DNA from 3 places in the Citricoccus sp. NR2 genome. Region 3 is predicted to be linked to each of the others. Evidence: riboswitches for the same ligand, from Rfam matches in the RefSeq annotation. Region 3 holds a riboswitch; each other region holds the start of a gene.
What was found. Region 3 has a riboswitch for S-adenosylmethionine ahead of O1A05_RS01190 (acyl-CoA dehydrogenase family protein). Riboswitches for the same ligand answer to the same signal wherever they lie in the genome.

Region 1 (6,522 bases), 620 kb from region 3:
CAACCTGGTAGCGGCCGTTGCGACGGGTCGGCGACCCGAAAGGGTCCTCCCCGGGCTGGGCCGCGCGGCCGAACCGCGCCTCCAGCTCCGCTTCCGACCGGTAGGTGATATGCGCGATACGACGGGCGATCCCCAGACCACCGGAGGGAACGTGGTCGGCGTCGTAGTAGTCACCGCCGTGGAAGTTCGGATCCAACCGGATGGCCTCCACCTGCGCCTGAGCGAAAGCGATCTGTTCGGCGGTGGAGTGCGCACCGGCCGCGAACACCCCGAAACCACGCACCCGGTCCGGATAGGTGGCGGCCCATTCCAGAGCCCGGGCGCCGCCCATCGAACCGCCCAGCACGGCATGCCAGACCCGGATTCCGAGGGCATCCGCCAATCGGGCCTCGGCGTGCACGGCGTCGCGGATGGTGACAAACGGGAAGCGCGATCCCCAGGCCCGACCGTCATCGTCGAGACTCGAAGGACCGGTGGAACCGTCGCAACCGCCGAGCATGTTCGCCGACACCACGAACCACTTTTCGGTGTCGATGGGGCGGCCCGGACCGACCAGGCCCTCCCACCAGCCGGGTTCGTCCGAGGCGTCGGAGGCGGCGACATGGGAATTACCGGTGAGCGCGTGCTCGATCAGGATGGCATTGCTACCGTCGCTGTTGAGCTCGCCCCAGGTCTCATAGGCCAGCCGGATCTGCGGGAGCTGGCCGCCGGTCTCGAAATCGAAGCGGCCGAGATCGGCGTAGCGGAGTCCGCCCTGCAGGTCTAGTGCCACCGCACTGTTGTCAGCGGTGTTGGTGGTGCTGCTGGTGTCACTGCCGGGCATCGGGTCCACTCCGATGGTCATGTGTTCCTGCTTCTTTCGCCGTCTGGTCTGGGATATTGGTCACTCTCGAATCGGACCCTCAGGCCTTAACGGCCGCGGTAAATCCGGCCTCGAGATCGGCCAGAATATCGTCGACATGCTCCAGCCCCACCGAGAGTCGCACCAGCCCCGGGCCCACCCCGGCGGCGCGCCGCTCATCCTCGGTGAGCTGAGAATGGGTGGTGGACGCCGGGTGAATCACCAGCGAACGGGTGTCGCCGACGTTCGCCACGTGCTGGTGGAGCTGCAGCGCCTCCACGAAAGCCTGCCCGGCCGCCACTCCGCCGTCGATCTCGAATGCCACCACGGAACCGGCACCCCGCAACAGTTGCGATGCCCGCTCGTGCCACCGGCTCGACGGCAGACCGGCGTAGGCTACCGAATGCATCTGGGGGTGAGCCTCAAGATATTCGGCAACCCGTTGGGCGTTGGCGACATGACGTTCCATACGCAGGCTGAGCGTCTCCAATCCGAGGTTGAGAATGAACGCGTTGAACGGGCTGGCCGACGTGCCCAGGTCACGCAGCAGCTGCGTGCGGATCTTCAGGATGTACGCGACGTTGGCGCCCAGTGCGCCGTCGGCCCCGAAATCACGACCGAACACGATGCCGTTGTAGGACTCATCCGGTTCATTGAAACCGGGGAACCGTTCCGGATCGGCGGTCCAGTCGAAGTTGCCAGAGTCCACAATCACGCCGCCCAGGGCGGCTGCGTGCCCGCCCAGGAACTTGGTGGCCGAATGCACGACGACGTCGGCCCCGTGGTCAAAGGGTCGCACCAGGTACGGGGTGGTCAGGGTGGAGTCGACGATGAGCGGCACCCCGGCGTCGTGCGCCACCTGAGCCACCCCGGCAATGTCGAGCACATCGGCGCGCGGATTGCCCAACACTTCACCGAACAGCGCCTTCGTCGTCGGCTGAACGGCCGAACGCCACTCGTTCAGATCGTCCGGATCCTGCACGAACGTGGTGGTGATACCCAGTCGGGTCAGGGTGTGTTTGAACAGGTTCTGGGTGCCGCCGTACAGCGAAGCCGAAACCACAATATGGTCCCCGGCCCCGGCCACGTTGAGGATCGCCAGGGTAGTGGCCGACTGCCCCGAGGAGAGCAATACCGCGCCCACCCCACCTTCGAGCGCGGCGATCTTGTTCTCGACGGAGTCGGTGGTCGGGTTGGTCAGGCGCGTGTAGATGGGGCCGAGCTCCTGCAGGGCGAAACGTCCCGCGGCAGATTCGGTGGACGGGAAGCTGAACGACGTCGTCTGGTAGATCGGCAGCTGGGTGGCTCCCGTGGTGGGGTCGTTGGTGATCCCGGCGTGGATCTGTTGGGTCTCGAACGACCAGTCTGCTGAAGGGGACATGATGGCGGCTCCTGTTCTGTCAGGGCCATCACCATCGCCGCTCCGAGGCCGAAGAGGCGGTCCGCGATGGCCCGCGCTTGCGGTCGAGGGGTTCCTCGATCGCCTGGTCCTCACCCGGGGCACCCCACCGCGGTTGGAGGGTTGCCGATCAGCTAGCCGGGGCTTGTCGCTGACACTCGTGACCTGGATGTCATTGTGCCAGAATGCACCGCCGGTTTCATCTCGCCGGCGGTCACGGGCGAGACGCGGCGTCATCTGCAGGGGCGGGTTCGGGGTTGATACCGTATTTCCGAGAAACCGGACAAACCCGGCAAACCCGACGACGCGCGGGGCACCGGGGTCGGTGACAGTGCTGAAGGAAAGAGGGGCGGGGAACCGATCATGACGAACACACCCGCCGCGCACCAACCCGCCGATTCCTGGGAGATCCCATGGGAACGGATCGTTCAGGGGCTGCCCGCGGCCCGCCTGGTGCCGCAACTGACCGGGCTGGCCGGATGTGAGTTGGCCGAGCAGGCTGAGCTCACCGCGCCAGGAACAGACTCCGGGGCCGGAACGGCGGGCATCCGAGTCGTGATTTCCGCGCCGCCCGGTAGCGGCAAGACCACGGTGGTGCCACCGGCGCTGGCTGCAGTGTCGGCGGGCCGCGTCGTCGTCACGCAACCGCGCCGGATGGCCGCCCGAGCTGCCGCGCGTCGTCTCGTCTCTCTCAGCGGTGCGCAGTTGGGCCGCGAGGTCGGCTACACGGTGCGCGGGGACCGACACGTTTCGGCTGCCACGCGGGTGGAGTTCGTGACGACCGGGGTGCTGCTGCGTCGGCTGATCGCGGACCCGGAAGCCAGCGGAATCGGCGCCATCGTGCTCGACGAGGTCCACGAGCGTCACCTGGACACCGATCTGACCTTCGCCTTGGTGGAACAGCTGGGTCAGCTGCGCCCGGAGCTGCATGTGGTGGTGATGTCGGCAACCCTCGACGTCGGACACTGGGCGGAGTTGCTGGGTGCACGGGTGCTTGAGGTGGCCACCGAACCGCATCCGCTGCAGGAGATCTGGGCACCCTGGGGAACGCAGGCGCAGCGCAGTCTGGATGCCCGCGGAGTCGCACCCGGTTTTCTGGATCATGTGGCCGACGTCGTCGTCGAATATCAGCATCTGCACCAGTACCCGCATACCCCCGTTGGTCCCGATCGCCCCGGTGACACCCTGGTGTTTTTGCCCGGCGCCCGTGAGATCGACCGGGTGGCGGCCCGGCTGGGTAGCGACCCGCGCCTGGCGCCCGATACCGCGGTGCTGCCTCTGCTGGGGTCGATGCCGGCCCGGGAACAGGACCGGATTCTGGCCCGCAGTACCGACACTGCCTCGCAGTTTCCCCGGCGCATCGTGTTGGCCACCAATGTGGCGGAATCGGCGCTGACCGTGCCCGGGGTGCGGCTGGTGGTGGACGCCGGTCTGGAACGGGCCTTGCGGGAGGATTCCCGGCGCGGGGTATCTGGGCTGATCACCCTCGGCGCGTCCAAATCCGCCATGGTGCAGCGCGGTGGGCGTGCCGCCCGCGAGGCGCCCGGCACGGTGGTGCGCTGCCTGAGCGAGGCCGAATACGCGGCACGGCCGGCCCACACTGCGCCCGAAATCCGCACCGCAGGACGCAACGAGCTCGGCCGGGCACTACTCGACGTCGCCTGTTGGGGAGCCCCGCGCGGTGCTGGCCTGCGGCTGCCGGACCCGTTTCCGACGGCGGCCGCCGATCGAGCCGAGCAGCGCCTGCAAGAACTGGGCGCGGTCCACGACGACGGCACCCCGACGGAGCTGGGTGCGCGGATGTCCCGACTGCCGGTGGACCCCCATCTGGGCCGGGCCCTGCTCGACGGGGCAGAGCTGTGGGACGCCCGGGTGGCGGCCGAGGCAGTGGCCACCCTGGCCGCGGACACGCGTGCCCCGGGGGCCGATCTGATGGCGCGCTACCGGCAGCTGCGCTCGGATCCGGGCTGGCGTCATGACGTCGATCGGCTGGCCCGGGCCGCGGTGGTGGCGGAGGACCTCGCCCCGCAGTCGACGGGACACGACGACGCCGGAGGACCTCTCGACCAGCATCACCTTCACCACGACGCACTCGGTCTGATCACCGCGCTGGCCTACCCGCAGCAGATCGCCCGACGCCGGGACGCCGAATACCTGCTCGCGTCCGGCACCGCGGCCCGGTTGCCGGCGTCGTCGTCGCTGATCGGGGCCGAATGGATTGCGGTGGCCGAGCTGAGCCTGCACGGCGACCATGCGGTGATTCGCGCCGCCGTCGAGCTGGATCCCGAACACGCTGAGTTAGCGGCGGGCCCTCTGCTCGTGGACGAGACAGTGGCCCGCTTGGACGCTGCCTCCGATACTCACCGCCGGGTCACCGCCCGCCGAATCCGCCGTCTGGGCGCCATCGAACTCAGTTCCACCCCGGTGCCGCCACAGCCCGAACACGCCCGATCCGCCGTCGTCGCCGAATGGCGCGAGACCGGGGTGCTCGCCCTGGTGCAGCGCGCCGGAGCATCGGTGGCCACCCTGCGGAATCGGCTGGGCTTCCTGCATCGCGTGTACGGCGCCCCCTGGCCCGAGGTGACCGACGCCGCACTCACCGCCACCGTGGAGGACTGGCTCGGCCCGGAAATCGACCAGCTCGCCGCCGGTGCCGCCGAACGCTCACTGGACCTCCATTCCGCGCTGCGCCGGCTGCTCCCCTGGCCCGAGGCCGCCCGGTTCGACGAGCTCGCCCCGCTCCGGCTGACGGTGCCCTCGGGCTCGCAGATCACCTTAGACTGGCCGGCCCCCGAAGACCACCCCTCTCAGAACAATCCCGACGCCGACACGCCGGCCCCACCGGTTCTCGCGGTGAAACTGCAGGAGTGCTTCGGCTGGCGCACCGGGCCCACCGTGGCCGAGGGCCGGGTTCCCGTGCTGTTGCACCTGCTCTCCCCTGCCGGACGACCCCTGGCGGTCACCTCGGATCTGAACTCATTTTGGGAGAACGCCTATCCGGCCGTGCGAGCGGAAAACCGTGCCCGCTACGCCAAACATCCCTGGCCGGAAGACCCGTGGACCGCCGTCGCCACCCCGCGCACGAACAGTGCGATGCGGAGAATACCTCCTAGTTGACGCCCGTTAAACGCTGAGCCTGGACTCATGAGACCCGCCCCACTGGACGTGGCACGATGAGATCATGATGCGTTTAGACCATGTTTCCTACGCTGTCGGACCCGAGGGGCTGGACGCCACCGTGGAGCGCATCAGCTCCGCGCTGGGGATCGACCGCGTCAAGGGCGGGGTACATCCGCGTTTCGGCACCCGCAACGCCCTGTTCCCGATGACCAACCGGCAGTACTTGGAGATCGTTGAGGTCCTCGACCATCCCGCGGCTGATTCGGCGCCGTTCGGTCAGGCCGTGCGCGCCCGCAAGGAAATGGGCGGCGGCTGGATGGGCTGGGTCGTCGCCGTCGACGATTTGGCACCGTTCGAGGAGCGCCTGGGCCGCGGCGCCGTGCCCGCACAGCGGAAGTTCCCGGATGGTCGCGAGCTGACCTGGCGGCAGATCGGCATCAAGGGCCTCATTGCGGACCCGCAGCTGCCCTACATTCTGCGCTGGGACGACGGCACCGAGGATCTGCATCCTTCCCAGGCGGCTGCACCGGAAGGCTCCATCGAGCAGATCACCATCGGCGGTTCCCGGGATCGGGTACGCGACTGGCTGGGTCTGGATCAGCCCGAGAAGTCGGTGCAGGATGTGGACGTGGAGTTCGTGGCACCGTCGGGTACCCCGGGCATCATGGAGGTCACCTTCACCACGCCGCGCGGCAGCGTCACGCTCTAGCCTCCAAACCAGCCCAGCCGCAGCAGCAGCGGATACCCGGCGAACCCGGCGACGTCGAGCAGCAGGTGGGCGTACACGAACGGCATCACCCGGCGGTAGCGCAGATACACGACGGCGAACACCACCCCCATGATCAGGTTGCCGACGCCGGGACCGATCCCCTGGTACAAGTGGTACGAGGCGCGCACCAGAGCCGACACCGCCACCGCGGCCACCAGCCCCGCCGCTGGCCCGGGTCGGAAGGCGCCCGTCGCCGTCGTGTGGAAGGTCTTCGGCCTCGCAGTCGGGGTGCCCCGCAACTGTTGTAGGTATCCGATCCGGTCCAGCAACCACGCCAGCACGATCACTTCCTCGAGCAGACTGTGCCGCAGCGCCGAGAGCACCAGCACGGGCGTGGTCCACCAGTATTCGTTCATCGCTGATCCGACCAGCGCGGTTGTCAGCCCGAGCGTG
Region 2 (6,522 bases), 100 kb from region 3:
ATCAGCGCAATCAAGCGACGCATCGGTGATTTTTTCCACCAGGCAGACGACGATTGGATCAAATTCATTGCATCGAAGGTCTATGAAGGACCGGTCACTCAGCGCGTCCGGGAACAGTTCTCCAGTCTCATCTCCAAAGCGACACGGCAGTTCTTGCGCGACCAAGTCAACGATCGGTTGAAAACTGCTCTTGGAGAATCTGCCTCGACTGCAGACAAGGGGGCAGAAATGGCAGAGAGCCTTTCCAGCGATGAAGTCGTCGAGCAAGACCTTCGGGAAGCTGCGGTCGAGGACGATGGTATTGAAACCACAATCGAAGAGCTCGAAGGTTTTCACATCATCCGAGCAATCGTGTGCAGTGAAGTTGCGCCGGATCGTGTCTTCTACCGGGACTCCAAGTCCTATTTCGCTGTCATGCTCGATGACAACAACCGCCGATCGATTGCGCGTCTCCACTTCAACCGGTCGCAAAAGTACATTGGTACGTTCGATGAGGAGCGGCGCGAAACCCGTCACCCTATCGACGGGTTGGTTGACATCTACCAGTTCGCTGATTCGCTGCGGACGACGACCCGACGAATTCTCGAGAACCTTTGATGTCCTTCTAGATCGGGCCACTTACTTCTCGATGACCATGGTCGCGTCTGCCAGTCGGTGAACGCGGCCATGGTTTCGTTGAGGGGTTCTTCGAAGTAAAAGTCATCCTGCCAGAAATAGGCGGCACGCCGCGTGCTCATGCTTCTACGCTCGGTGGTGCCACACTACTTCGTGCAACGGCTGGGGCGTGATCTGGCCTAGCTCGAGTTGATTGCACGCCAGCCGGGTCTGTCGCCGAAGACGGTCGACCGCATGGTTGTCCACTTGAGCCGGAGGGGATTCGTCGAGAGGTCAGGACACCGGGGTGGGGGACTCGATCATCAGGGTGATCTCGCTCGGCGCGGGCCACTCGTTCAGGCTGGAGAACGCGACCTCGGCGTCGTCTTCGGCGTAGATGACGAGTTCGCCCAGCAGTCCGTCGTTGATCATCAACCGGATCTCATGCTCCACCCCATTGCGCTGGAACACCCCGGCCACGCACCAAGTCTGCTGGAACGGGACGAGCCGGGTCGATTCCTCCGGCACGTGGAACACCACGCTGTCATAGGTGGGCTCGAAAGCGAGCTGCGTGGCTGACTTGATTTGTTCCTGGACGTCTTCGGACTGGATCAGTTCCTCGGGGGCCAGCAGTTCCAGGACCTCGCGGACGCGCGGATGCAGCGGTTCGAAAAGGTCTTCTTCCTTGGTCTCCTCGAGCTCGCGTTCCCAAGCCGCGCGGGATTCCCAGCGGCTGAGCGCGCGGTCCAGGGCGAAGGTGCCGACCATGGTGGCGGCGGCCCCGGCGGCGATCCACCAACGTGGGTGCGCCGAGCCCTTGGACTCGATCCATTCGTGCACGGCGGTGTCCCAGTGATCGAAGCGGCCATCGGCGGCCCACCAGCCGACGGCGCCGGCTCCGGCCTTGATGCCCCAACGTAGCAGGGCTGGCGTGGAGCGCAGGGTGGGGTTGCTGGTGCTGAGTGCGAGCACCGAGGTGAGGGCCGATCCGGCCTGGTAGTAGCGGCGGGTTTCGTCGTCGAGATCTCGAGGGTCAACGAGGCTGAAAGCGGACACGGCGGCGGTGGTGGCGATCTCCGAGAAAGTCATGGTCTCAGCTTAGGGTGTGTGCCGCGACGCCGGGAACAGCTGAAGCCGCGAGGGTGACGGAATGTGTCCCAGCGTGCACGATCTGGGCCGAAAAGGTTGTCGACGTCGCGCGGGCCTGGCTAGGTTCGGGACCAGAGAATCACGAGATCCGGTGCGAAGCCCTGGCTGACCGGACGGCAACCCTCTCGCCGTAGTGGGGTGCTCCAGGTGAGGATTCGGCCCGCGGTACGACCGTCCCGGGCAAGTACGTAGGAAAGGACCCTCCCCATGTCGACGTCGACGTTTGCCCAGTTGAAAGAAGCCACCGCCGAGCACGGGCCCACCAGCGAGCAGCTGGCCCAGCACTTCAATCCGGTATTCGCCCTGATCCGGGCCGGGGCGCAGCAACGGGAACTGGACCATGAGCTGGCTTTCGACGCCATCGAGCTGCTGCGCGATTCCGGGTTCACCCGGGTGCGGCTGGGTCGGGAGTACGGCGGAATCGGGGCGAGCCTGCAGCAGCTGGCGGAGCTGTTGATCGAGCTGGCGGCAGCGGACTCCAACCTGCCGCAGGCGCTGCACGGGCACTTCATGTTCACCGAACAGCACGAGAACGAGTCCCAGGGCTCGGTGTCTCAATGGTGGCTGGCCGAGGTGGCCGCGGGCAAGATCTTCGGCAACGCGCTGGTGGAGTTGCCGCCGACGGCAGGCAAGGCGCCGGTGCTGTTTTCCGACGTCGACGCCGACACCTCGCAGTCAGCGGTGGCCACCGGCACGAGCCAGATCGGGGAGATCTCCGGCGACAAGTTCTACTCCACCGGCGCGCTGTTCGCCGACTACCTGCTGGTGTCGGCCACGCGTCCCGGGCGCGAGGACGAGGGCCCGCTGTTCGTCGTCGTGGATGCGCATGATCGCGGGGTACAACGGGTGGATGACTGGAACGGGTTCGGCCAGCGGCTCACCGCATCCGGCACCACCACGTTCCGCGGGGTTCCGGTGCAGGCCGACCGGTTGCAGGAATTCAACGTGCCCACCGGGGTGCTGGCCTACACGGTGCTGTGGATCGTACTGACCGCCACTCAAGCCGGGATTGGTGCGGCAGCACTGCGCGAGATCACCCGGTTCGTGCAGAAGCGGCGTCGGACCTACGATCACGCGACGGCGGAGACGCCCGCCCAGGATCCGCTGGTGCACCAGGTGATCGGGGCGGTGTCGGCGAAAGTGGCATCGGCGCGGCAGATCGTGCGCGGGGCGGCCGAGGTGGTGGAGGAATCGTACCGGGCCACTCGCGGGCACACCGACCTGGAGGATCCGGTGTTCCTGGAGGCGCACGCCCGGGCGAACATTGCACTCTCGGAGGCGTCGCTGGTGGTGTCGGAGTTGATTCTGGATGCCACCGGGCAGATCTTTGAGGCCGGCGGCGCCTCCGCCACGGATGCGGCCAAGCAGCTGCACCTGCACTGGCTCAACGCGCGCGCCATCGCCAGCCACACCCCGCTGATCTACCGCACCCAGGCGGTGGGGAACTACCGGATTAACGGGGTGCTGCCGCCGCACCACTCGACAGCACGGAACTCCGATCCGGCTGCGGCGGGTGCCGGTGAAGCGGGTGAAGCGGGCGTTGAGGCTGGTGCTGTTGCGACGCCGGTACAGTTCGCAGAGGGCATCTGATGACAACGACGCGTGAGCTGGGAACACAGCCCGACCGAGTCCGGGCCGCGCATCAGAAGCTGGCACCGGTGTTCGACCAGATCGCGGCCACCGCCGTGAGCAGGGAAGCCGCCGGGGAGCTGGACCGCGACGCGGTGCACGCCCTGCGCGACGCCGGCTACACCACCCTGCGCGTGCCGGAAGAGTACGGCGGGGCCGGGCTGAGCTTCGAGGAGGCCTCCTGGTTTCTGGTGGCCCTGGGCCGGGCCGATTCCAACCTGGCACAGGCACTGCGGGCACACTGGCTGCACGTGGAAGACGTGTTGTCCCGTCCTGCAGATGACCCGGCCACGCCGGAATTTCGGGACCGGTGGCTGCGCCGGATCGGCGAGGGCGCCATCGTGGGCAACGCCCTCACCGAGCGCGGCAACGTGCGTGGGCAGACCGTCACGCGGCTGCACACCACCGAACGGCGCGACGCCGAGGGCCACCCCGTACGAGTGCTCACCGGAGAGAAGTTCTACTCCACCGGGGCTGCGTATGCTGACTGGATCCTCGTCTCTGCCACCGACGACGACGGACAGCCCGTGAGCGCGGCCGTGCCGAGTACCGCGCCGGGCATCACAATCGTCGACGACTGGGACGGCTTCGGCCAGCAACTCACCGCCTCCGGGACCACCCGTTTCGCCTCCACCCCGGTGCCGCACGCCGATATCGCCCCGCCCGGGGACGGCCCCGATTCCGGCGGCCGCGTGGCGTTCGGACAGGCGCTCGCCCAGTACGTGCACCTGGCTGTGCTGACCGGCATCGGCCAGGCGGTGGTGGAGGAGGGCGCCGGCTACGTGCGCTCGCGGACCCGCGGGTTCTCCCATGGTGCCGCCGAGCTGCCCGGGCAGGACCCGCAGGTGCTGCACGTGGTGGGCCAAGCGTCGTCGCAGATCTTCGGCGCCCGCGCTGCGTTTGCGGCGATTCTGCCGGAGCTGGCCCGCCAGCTGCAGGCCGAGTCGGACGGGCGGATCCTCCCGGAAATCGACGTCGACCGGCTCTACCTCTCCGTCTACCAAGCGCAGCAGGTGATCGCCCCGGCGGTACTTGCCACGGCGACCGCGATCTTCGAGGTGGGCGGGGCTTCGGCAGCGTCGGCCTCGCGCGGGCTGGACCGGCACTGGCGCAACGCCCGGGTGCTGGCCAGCCACAACCCGCTGATCTACCGCGCCCGGATCATCGGTGACTGGGAGGTTAACGCCACCCCGGTCGAGCGCAGCTACACGGTGGGGACGCCCGGCCAGCAGCAGTGACGGCAGGTGTGACCACGGGGTGACGGCAGGTGTGACACAATATCGGTGATTCGACGCCGCCTGGGGCAGCAGGCGCGCACGGGCCGGAGAGGCAGTGACACCGTCGTCGTCGAGACCCATCACGTTGCTCATCAGCGATTTTCGTCGCGTTCACAAGGAATGACTGTGCCCGAAACTGCCGCACCCGCACATTACGCACCCACCGGACGAGGCCTCTACGCCATCTTCATGTCACTGATGGCCGTGGTGCTCATCCTCTCCAACATCGGAGCGGCCAAGGGGGTGGAGTTCGGGCCCATCATCACCGACGGCGGCTTCTTCCTCTTCCCGCTGGCCTACATCATCGGCGACGTCGTCTCCGAGGTCTACGGTTTCCGCGCCTCGCGCAGGGCCATCATCACCACCTTCGCCCTCTCCGCGTTCGCGGCCCTGTGCTACTGGATCATCATCGTGCTCCCTGGCGCCTCCTGGTACGACGGACAGGAAGCCCTCGAGCGCACCCTGGGTCCAGTGTGGATGATTGTGGGCGCCTCGCTGCTCGGGTTCCTCGTGGGCCAGCTTTCGAATGCCTGGGTGATGACCCGGATGAAGCGCCGCAACGGTGAGCGGCTGTTGTTTGGGCGCATCGCTGCCTCCACGCTGGTGGGCGAATTCCTGGACACCCTGGTGTTCTGCGCCATCGCCGCCCAGGTGATCGGCATCGAAACCATGGGGCAGTTCGTGAACTACGTGGTGGTCGGATTCGTCTTCAAATCTGTGGTGGAGATCGTGTTCTCCCCGGTCACCATGTGGGTGATGGCCCTGGTCAAGCGCCACGAACCGGCCTACGGAGCGCGCTAACCCTCCCGACTTGCAAAACTTTGCACCAGTGCATAAACTGCACTGGTGCAAAAAAGTGACGTCTCTATTCCTGACACTGGCCCTGAGCTCGCTGCCGAATCCACTGTGGGTAGGCGCGAACAACAGCGCCAGGCGACCCTGCTGGCCCTCCATGAGGCCGCCGTCGCCCAGGTGACGGAGCAGGGGTACGAAGCTGCCACGATTACCTCCATTTCGGACGCGGCCGGGGTGTCGCGCCGGACCTTCTTCAACTACTACGCCACCAAGGACGAGGCGATCCTCGGCGTGCTCGAGCCCTCGGTGCCGCCGCAGGTACTGGAGAAGTTCCTGGAAGAAATCGCCGTCGAGCGCGCCCTCGGGCCGGTGGTGCGGCTGCTGATGTCGGTGATGTCGTCGTCCCGGGTGGGCGGTGAGACCCGCCAGGACCTGATGAGCCTCGCCGGGCTGGCGCCGTCGCTCTCGCACACCCTGAAGCGTTACGCGGTGCGCGCCGAAGACGTCATCTCCGAGGTGCTCGTAGAGCATCTAGCCCACCAGGACGGCGAACCGCGCACCACCCCCGACGTCGCGCACGCGATGGTGATGATCGCCGGAACCGCACTGCGTTTCGCCTACGCCAAGAATCCCGACTCGATGATCGATCCGGACTCTCCGGCCCTCGTAGACGCCGTCGAGCTCTTTTCGACCACGCTCAAGGAAGTACTGTGACCGTGACACCTGTCGACGCCGCTGCGACGTCACCGAAGAAACCGCAGCAGAATCCGCAGCGGAAATCGCAGCAATCCCTGGTCCTGCTCTTCGTGGGGCTACTGCTCACCATGCTGATGGCCTCGCTCAATCAAACCGTGCTGGCCACCGCCCTGCCCACCATCGTGGGTGACCTGAACGGGGTGAACCACATGTCGTGGGTGATCACCTCGTTCATTCTCGCCTCCACCATCACCATGCCGGTGTATGGGCGCATTTCCGATGTGTTCGGTCGCCGCCCGGTGATTTTGGTCGCCATCGGGCTGTTCATGATCGGATCGATCACCGGGGCGCTGGCCTCCAGCATTGAGGTGCTGATCGTTTC
Region 3 (6,522 bases):
TTGATCTGATCCGGGTCGCCGTAGGCGAAGATGTTCTCCCAAGGCACGAGTACCTTGTCGAAGATGAACACGGCGTCGTTCTCATCCATCCGTGACGACAGCGGGTAGTCGAACGGCGTACCCGTGACCGCAGCGTTTTGCGCGTAGGAAGTGCGGGAGATGAGCTTGATGCCTGGTGCGTCCATCGGCACGGTGCAGATGATCGCGAACTCCTTCTTCTTGATCGGCAGGCCGTAGTGGGAAATGAAGTTGAAGTTGGTGATGGCCGAGCCGGTGGCCACCACCTTGGCACCGGAAACGATCACCCCGTTGTCGGTCTCCTTCTCGACCCGCATGAACACGTCTTCAACTTGGTCTGGCGGCAAGTGCCGATCCACGGGTGGGTTGATGATCGCGTGGTTCCAGTACAGGACCTTCTCCTGGGATTCTCGGTACCAGCGCTGAGCGTTCTCCTGGTAGGGGGAGTAGAACTCGGGCATCGCGCCCAAGGTGCCAAGGAAAGCCGCTTTGTAGTCGGGGGAGCGTCCGAACCAGCCGTAGCTCATCCGCGCCCACTCCTCGATGGCGGTGCGTGACTCCTTCAGGTCCTCGACCGAGCGGGGCACCTTGAAGAAGGGGTGCGTCAGGCCGCCGTTGCCCGTGTCGGTGGGAACGAGCAGCTTGTCGGAGTTCTCAGGTTGGTGGAAGCCGTCGTACATGCGGGCCACCATGCGCACTGAATTGCGGAAGGCAGGGTGCGTAGTCACATCCTCTACGCGCTCGCCGTGGATGTAGATCTCGCGGCCGTCGCGCAGTGATTCGATGTATTCATCACCGGTCATCGGCAATTGCGGGTTGGCCGGAGTAGTACGGGTGGACATGTCGGTTTTGGTGATCGTCATGGTGGCGATTCCTCCTTGATCGATGTGGAAATTTCTCGGAGCTCTGAGGGTGTGCGTGTCGGCTCAGAGGGCGTCGAAGGAAGTCGATCCTTCGAACCACCCCATCGCCAGACTGTCTCCGGAGGCGTCCCAGGGCGCTCCTTGGGGGAAGCGTCCCGTCTCGCGGAACTTCCCTGAGACGAAGAGCAGCGGTTCGACGTCGTTGACTTCTAGGGCGATGACCTCGCCAATCACGATGAGGTGATCGCCGCCGTCGTAGATGCGCCAGGGCTTGCACTCCAGCGTCGCGGCGTTGCCCTCGAGCACGGGGATGCCGTCCTCGCAGCGCCACGCGGGGGAGCCCTTCATGGGTTTGCCGGCGAAGTTCAGGCAGACATCCAGCTGGTTGACGGACATGATGTTGATGGCGAAAGGCGAATCCTCCAGGTACTGGCCCGCCTTGTTGCCGCGGATCAGCGTGACCTGCGCCAGGGGCGGATCCAGCGAGACGGCGGTGAAGGCGTTCACGGTGGCTCCGTGCGGCGTACCCTCCGGGGTCTGGCAGGTCACCACGGTGACGCCGGTGCCGAACTTGCCGAAGGCCTTACGGAGATCTCGCGAGGTGAAGGTGTTTTCGAGCGGCTCCTCGGTGGGAGCCGGGGCGGTGTTCGTCGCATTCATGATGATTCGGTGCTTTCCTCAGGGGACTCACGGTGCGGACGCTGTAGCGTGTGATGTGCGTCACTTCCTATGCTGGCGGTGAGGGGTTCCCCGGTTCGACTCTCTGTCCCGTACGGGCAAGTCGATGGCCGAATCCGTCAAGAAGTCAGGGTTAGGGCTGTGCGGCGGCGCGTGCCTCGCGCGGGCTGAGCCCGGTGTGCTCCCGGAAGGTGCGCGAGAAATGCGAGGCGGAAGGGAATCCGCTGCGCAGGCCCACCTCGCTGATGCTCAGCTGGGGCTGCTTTTCCATGAGTTTCCGGGAATGGTGGATGCGCTGACGAGTGACCGTTTCGCTGAACGTTGTTCCCTGGTCGGCGAAGATCCTGCTGAGCTGGCGCTCGCTGACACCCACTGCCCGGGCAGTCTGGGCGCGATTGAGGTTCGGGTCGGCGAGGTGATGGTCGATGACGCGCAGTGCCCGCTTGTGAGCAGAGCGATAATCCGGACCGGCGCCGTGCAGGGTGCGTTCCATGAGCTCGACAGTGAGGTCCTCGGCGGTTTGAGAGTCCAGATCGGGGCGCTTGAAGGCTCCCAGGATGAGTCGAGCCATCTCCAGCGCGCTCTGGCATTCAGGGCTTCCCTGTGCCGCGCTTGCGGAAAAGTTCACGGTGAGCGGCTGGCGCAAATCTGTGCCTCGGGAGATCTGAGTGAAGGTGCTCTTGGGCAGGGTGAGGACGAGTTCGTGAACCCCGACGCTGAATCCGCGCAGAAACGGGGAGTCGGCATCGCAGATCAGGGCCTGACCTCGGTGCAAGACATGCGTGCCCTGGTCGCTATGGAAGAACGATTCGCCGTCGAGGCACATGAAGAGCGCGACGTCCTCGGTAGGGTGTGCGGTGATCGTCGCCTGGGAGCGCTCGACGACTTGCGGCGAGCCGCGGACGTGGGCGAAGCGCAGGGTGGGAAGGTGCAGATTCCGCTCCTCAGCGCTCAGGGGACTGTCGTCCAGGGTGCGAATATCGAGGCCGATCAGGGCATTCGTGTTGTGCGCCTCCCAGAACTCGATGCGCTCGCGGTGCGGGATCCGCTCGGTGGTGAAGGATACGAAAGCGGGCGCGGTCGGGTGGGGCGTCGTTGCTGCGTCGTCGGTCATCACGTGCCCCTTCTGGGTCAGGAAGTCTCGCGGGTGCGGTGAGTGAAACCCTGCCCGCGATGTGATGTAAATCACGGTTTCTTCCTCGAGTTTAGGTACTGCGCGCAGATCACAGAAGGATGAAATTCGTCTCTATCGGGACGCACCGAGTATCAATACGGCGCCAAATTCGGGTCATATGGGGTCACACAAGGGTGCTTTCGGCCCTGAGGCGCGCGGTCCGGGTTGCTCCTCGGCGGGGCAGTCATGGTTAGATGTGTCTCGAAACCCATCCAGAGCGACCGAGAGATCTGGCTCCATGACGTCGCAGCAACCACCCGCCCTGGGAAAACCGAGCGCGGGACGGTGCTACCGCCAGAACCGATGGAAAGGAGCATCCTCGTGTCTGTCATTCCTGCCGATTCCGCCCCCGCCGCTTCCGTCTCCTCGACGCCGCGACTGGCGGAGCTGACCCCGCCCCAGGTGCCCGCCGGATCGAATTACCCCAGCCTTGCCGCCCACTTCGCGCCGAACTTCGAGCGCATCGCCGCCGGGGCTCGGCAGCGGGATCTGCACCGGCAGTTGCCCTTTGCGGAGATCGCCGACCTGAACCGCGCCGGCTTCGGCCTGTTGCGGGTGCCTCGCGAGCACGGCGGGGCAGGGGTGAGCGTGCGCACCTTCATCCGGCTACTCATCGACTTGGCCGCGGCGGACTCGAACGTGGCGCATCAGTACCGCTCCCACGCCGGATTCGTGGAGTCGCTGCGGTTTCTCGACGACGCCCGTTCTCAGCACTGGTACGCCCAGCTGCGCGCCGGGGCCACCGTCGGTAACGCCTCCACCGAGAAGGGCGGCAACGCGTTGGGCACCCTGAACACGGTGCTCACTGAACACGGGTCGGGACCGGAGACGACCTGGGTGCTCAACGGCGAGAAGTTCTACGCCACCGGGTCACTCTTCGCCACCCACACCCGCGTCTCGGCCAGCCTCACCGGAGCCGGTGGCGACGTGACTGGGGAGCGCTCCTTCGCGGTGGTGCCTACGGATGCGCCCGGCGTCGAGCTCGACGACGACTGGAACGGGTTCGGGCAGAAGCTCACCGCCACCGGAACGGCCCGATTCCATAACGTCGAGCTGGATCCCCTCTCCGTGCTGCCGCGCCGGATCGGCACCCCGGAGGCGGTGTTCGAGGCCTCGTTCTTCCAGCTGGTGCTGCTTGCCGTGCTGGCCGGGATCGCCCGGGCAGTGCGCGAGGACACCGCAACCGGGGTGCGGGAGCGCAAGCGCACGTTCAACACGGGGCTGGGGCTGCCCTACCGTGAGGACCCGCTGATCCAGGAGGCCACCGGAAACATCGCGGCCACCGCCTTCGCCGTCGAAGCTACCGTGCTGCACGCCGCCGACACCTTCGATGAGGCGCTGGCGGTGGCGGAAGCCACCGGCGCCGACCGGCACGACTTCACCGGGACGGTTCCACAGGAGTTCTACACCGCGGAGCTGGCCATCCAGCAGGCCCAGATCACCGTGCCGGAACAGACCATCCGGGTCGCCTCCGAACTCTTCCTCACCGGCGGGGCGTCCAACACCGCCGTCGAGAAGGGGCTGGACCGGCATTGGCGCAACGCCCAGACCGTGGCCACGCACAACCCCATCGTCTTCCGCTCACGGCAGGTCGGCGACTGGTTCATCAACGGCACCCTGCCGCAAGGGCTGTCCGCTATCGGCGATGCCCCGGCCTCAGCGGCAGCATCCGCACCGACTCAAGGATGACGTCACATAACGTCATCTTCGACGGTTCGTGATCGCTGCAGAGCGTTTGTGAACCGTGTGACGAGATGCATGACGCTCGTCATGGTTCGTCATGACACGGGGTTCGTCCCCGTGTTTGAATGGACCGGTAACCATCCAGAGCGACCGAGAGACCTGGCTCGTCGACGTCGCAGCAACCCGCCCCACGAGGCGAAGGTGCTAATGCCAGCAACGATGGAGGATTCTCATGATCTCCCTGCGCCACGTCACCACCACGTTCAAAGGCGGTGACATTACTGCGGTCGACGACGTCAGTCTCGACGTACGCCGTGGCTCGATTCACGGCATCATCGGCTTCTCGGGGGCCGGCAAATCCACACTGCTGCGCAACATCAACCTCCTGGAGCGCCCCACCTCCGGTGAGGTCTGGGTCGACGGCGAAGAGCTCACCGGGCTCAGCGCGGAACAGCTGCGCCAGCGCCGCCACCAGATCGGCATGATCTTCCAGGGCTTCAACCTGGTGAACAATCACACCGCCGTCGCCAACGTGGAACTGTCGCTGACCTTCGCGGGCGTGACGAACCGGCGCGAGCGTCGTCGTCGGGCCCTGGAGGCACTGGAGCTGGTGGACCTGGCCGACCGGGCCAAGGCCTACCCTGCTCAGCTCTCCGGTGGGCAGAAGCAGCGTGTGGCCATCGCCCGCGCCCTGGCCACCAAGCCGAATGTGTTGCTCTGCGATGAGCCCACCTCCGCACTGGACCCATTCACCACCGCCACGGTGCTTCAGTACCTGGCCGACATCAACGCCCAGCTGGGCATCACCATCGTGGTCGTCACCCACGAGATGGAGGTCATCAAGGCCCTGGCCGACGACGTAACCGTCATGGAATCCGGCGCCATCGTCGAGCAGTTCACCACCGAGCAGCTGCGTTCCGACAGCTTCCGGCCGCACACCGCGATCGGTTCCTACCTGATCTCCGAGGGCATCTCGGTGGAGAAAGGACGCGTAGGCACCCTGGAGGTGTCCGCCGCCCCGGCCGACCGACACAACGACGACAACGACGCCGCTGGCACCACGGCAGACTCCGCGGTAGTGCTGGAGAAGGTGGGGAACTGACATGGAACGCATCATCGAACTGCTTCCCGAATTCACCGCAGCGCTGTTGCAGACCTTCGCCATGATTGGGGTCGCCATCCCGATTGCGGTGCTGCTCGGCACCCCGCTGGGCATCTGGCTCGTGAACCACGCCCCCGGCGGAATTTCACCCTCGCCGCAGCTGCACCGGGTGGTTTCCGCCATCGTCAACGCGGTGCGCTCCTTCCCGTTCCTGATTCTGCTCATCGCGATCATCCCGTTCACCCGGTTCGTGGTGGGCACCACCGTGGGCACCGCGGCGGCTATCGTCCCGTTGACGGTCAACGCCATTCCGTACTTCGCCCGCCTGGTGGAGCAGAACATCAACCAGCTGGGCACCGGGCCCATTGAGGCCGCCCGCGCCATGGGCGCCACCCGCGGCCAGATCATCCGCTCCGTGATGCTCGTGGACGCCCGACCGGCCCTGATCGGTTCGATCACCATCACCACCGTCTCCTTCATTTCCTACTCGGCGATGGTGGGGCTCGTCGGTGGCGGCGGTATCGGCGACTTTGCCATCCGGTACGGCTACTACCGATACGAAACCGAGGTGATGTTGGTGGCGATCGCGATCATGTTGCTGCTGGTCACCGCCGTCCAGGTCATCGGCAACCGGTTGGTGCGCGTCACCGACAAGCGCCTGGCCTGATTCGCCCGGTCTTCGCGACCGTTCCCTCACTTCTGATCCCGCACGGGTACCCTGCCCCGTGCCGTCCCCCGCGCGCGGAAGGCTCCTTCTGTGCCGCCTTGGAAAGGACCCTCGACTGTGTCGACCCCCCACACCACCGCCTCCGCCTCGCGTGGTTCACGACGGCTGGCCGCCCTCGGTCTCAGTCTCGTCGCCGGACTCGCTCTGACGTCCTGCGGACTGGCCAACGCCGGATCCTCCGTTGACGAGGACCAGACCATCTCGATGATTCTCACGGAATCGGCGCCCTATCAGGACCCCACGGAGATCGTGAAAGAGAAGCTCGAGGAACAGGGCT

Region 1: another riboswitch for S-adenosylmethionine. It lies ahead of O1A05_RS13885 (O-acetylhomoserine aminocarboxypropyltransferase/cysteine synthase family protein); the one in region 3 lies ahead of O1A05_RS01190 (acyl-CoA dehydrogenase family protein).
Region 2: another riboswitch for S-adenosylmethionine. It lies ahead of O1A05_RS00690 (monooxygenase); the one in region 3 lies ahead of O1A05_RS01190 (acyl-CoA dehydrogenase family protein).

What each region holds. Positions count from the first base shown of each region.
Region 1 covers NZ_CP115154.1:2,944,725-2,951,246, forward strand. Annotated here, with positions in the region: gene metX (homoserine O-acetyltransferase MetX) at 1-844, opposite strand, end outside; gene O1A05_RS13885 (O-acetylhomoserine aminocarboxypropyltransferase/cysteine synthase family protein) at 903-2,222, opposite strand; SAM riboswitch class IV at 2,291-2,406, opposite strand; gene hrpB (ATP-dependent helicase HrpB) at 2,604-5,357, shown strand; gene O1A05_RS13895 (VOC family protein) at 5,422-6,069, shown strand; gene O1A05_RS13900 (CPBP family glutamic-type intramembrane protease) at 6,066-6,522, opposite strand, start outside.
Region 2 covers NZ_CP115154.1:143,673-150,194, reverse strand. Annotated here, with positions in the region: gene O1A05_RS00700 (type I restriction endonuclease) at 1-597, shown strand, start outside; gene O1A05_RS00695 (hypothetical protein) at 889-1,683, opposite strand; SAM riboswitch class IV at 1,821-1,936, shown strand; gene O1A05_RS00690 (monooxygenase) at 1,951-3,333, shown strand; gene O1A05_RS00685 (acyl-CoA dehydrogenase family protein) at 3,333-4,610, shown strand; gene O1A05_RS00680 (queuosine precursor transporter) at 4,770-5,450, shown strand; gene O1A05_RS00675 (TetR/AcrR family transcriptional regulator) at 5,496-6,158, shown strand; gene O1A05_RS00670 (MDR family MFS transporter) at 6,155-6,522, shown strand, end outside.
Region 3 covers NZ_CP115154.1:247,359-253,880, reverse strand. Annotated here, with positions in the region: gene O1A05_RS01205 (4-hydroxyphenylacetate 3-hydroxylase family protein) at 1-881, opposite strand, end outside; gene O1A05_RS01200 (flavin reductase family protein) at 945-1,541, opposite strand; gene O1A05_RS01195 (helix-turn-helix transcriptional regulator) at 1,693-2,673, opposite strand; SAM riboswitch class I at 2,939-3,043, shown strand; gene O1A05_RS01190 (acyl-CoA dehydrogenase family protein) at 3,055-4,422, shown strand; SAM riboswitch class I at 4,551-4,642, shown strand; gene O1A05_RS01185 (methionine ABC transporter ATP-binding protein) at 4,649-5,518, shown strand; gene O1A05_RS01180 (methionine ABC transporter permease) at 5,520-6,185, shown strand; gene O1A05_RS01175 (MetQ/NlpA family ABC transporter substrate-binding protein) at 6,303-6,522, shown strand, end outside.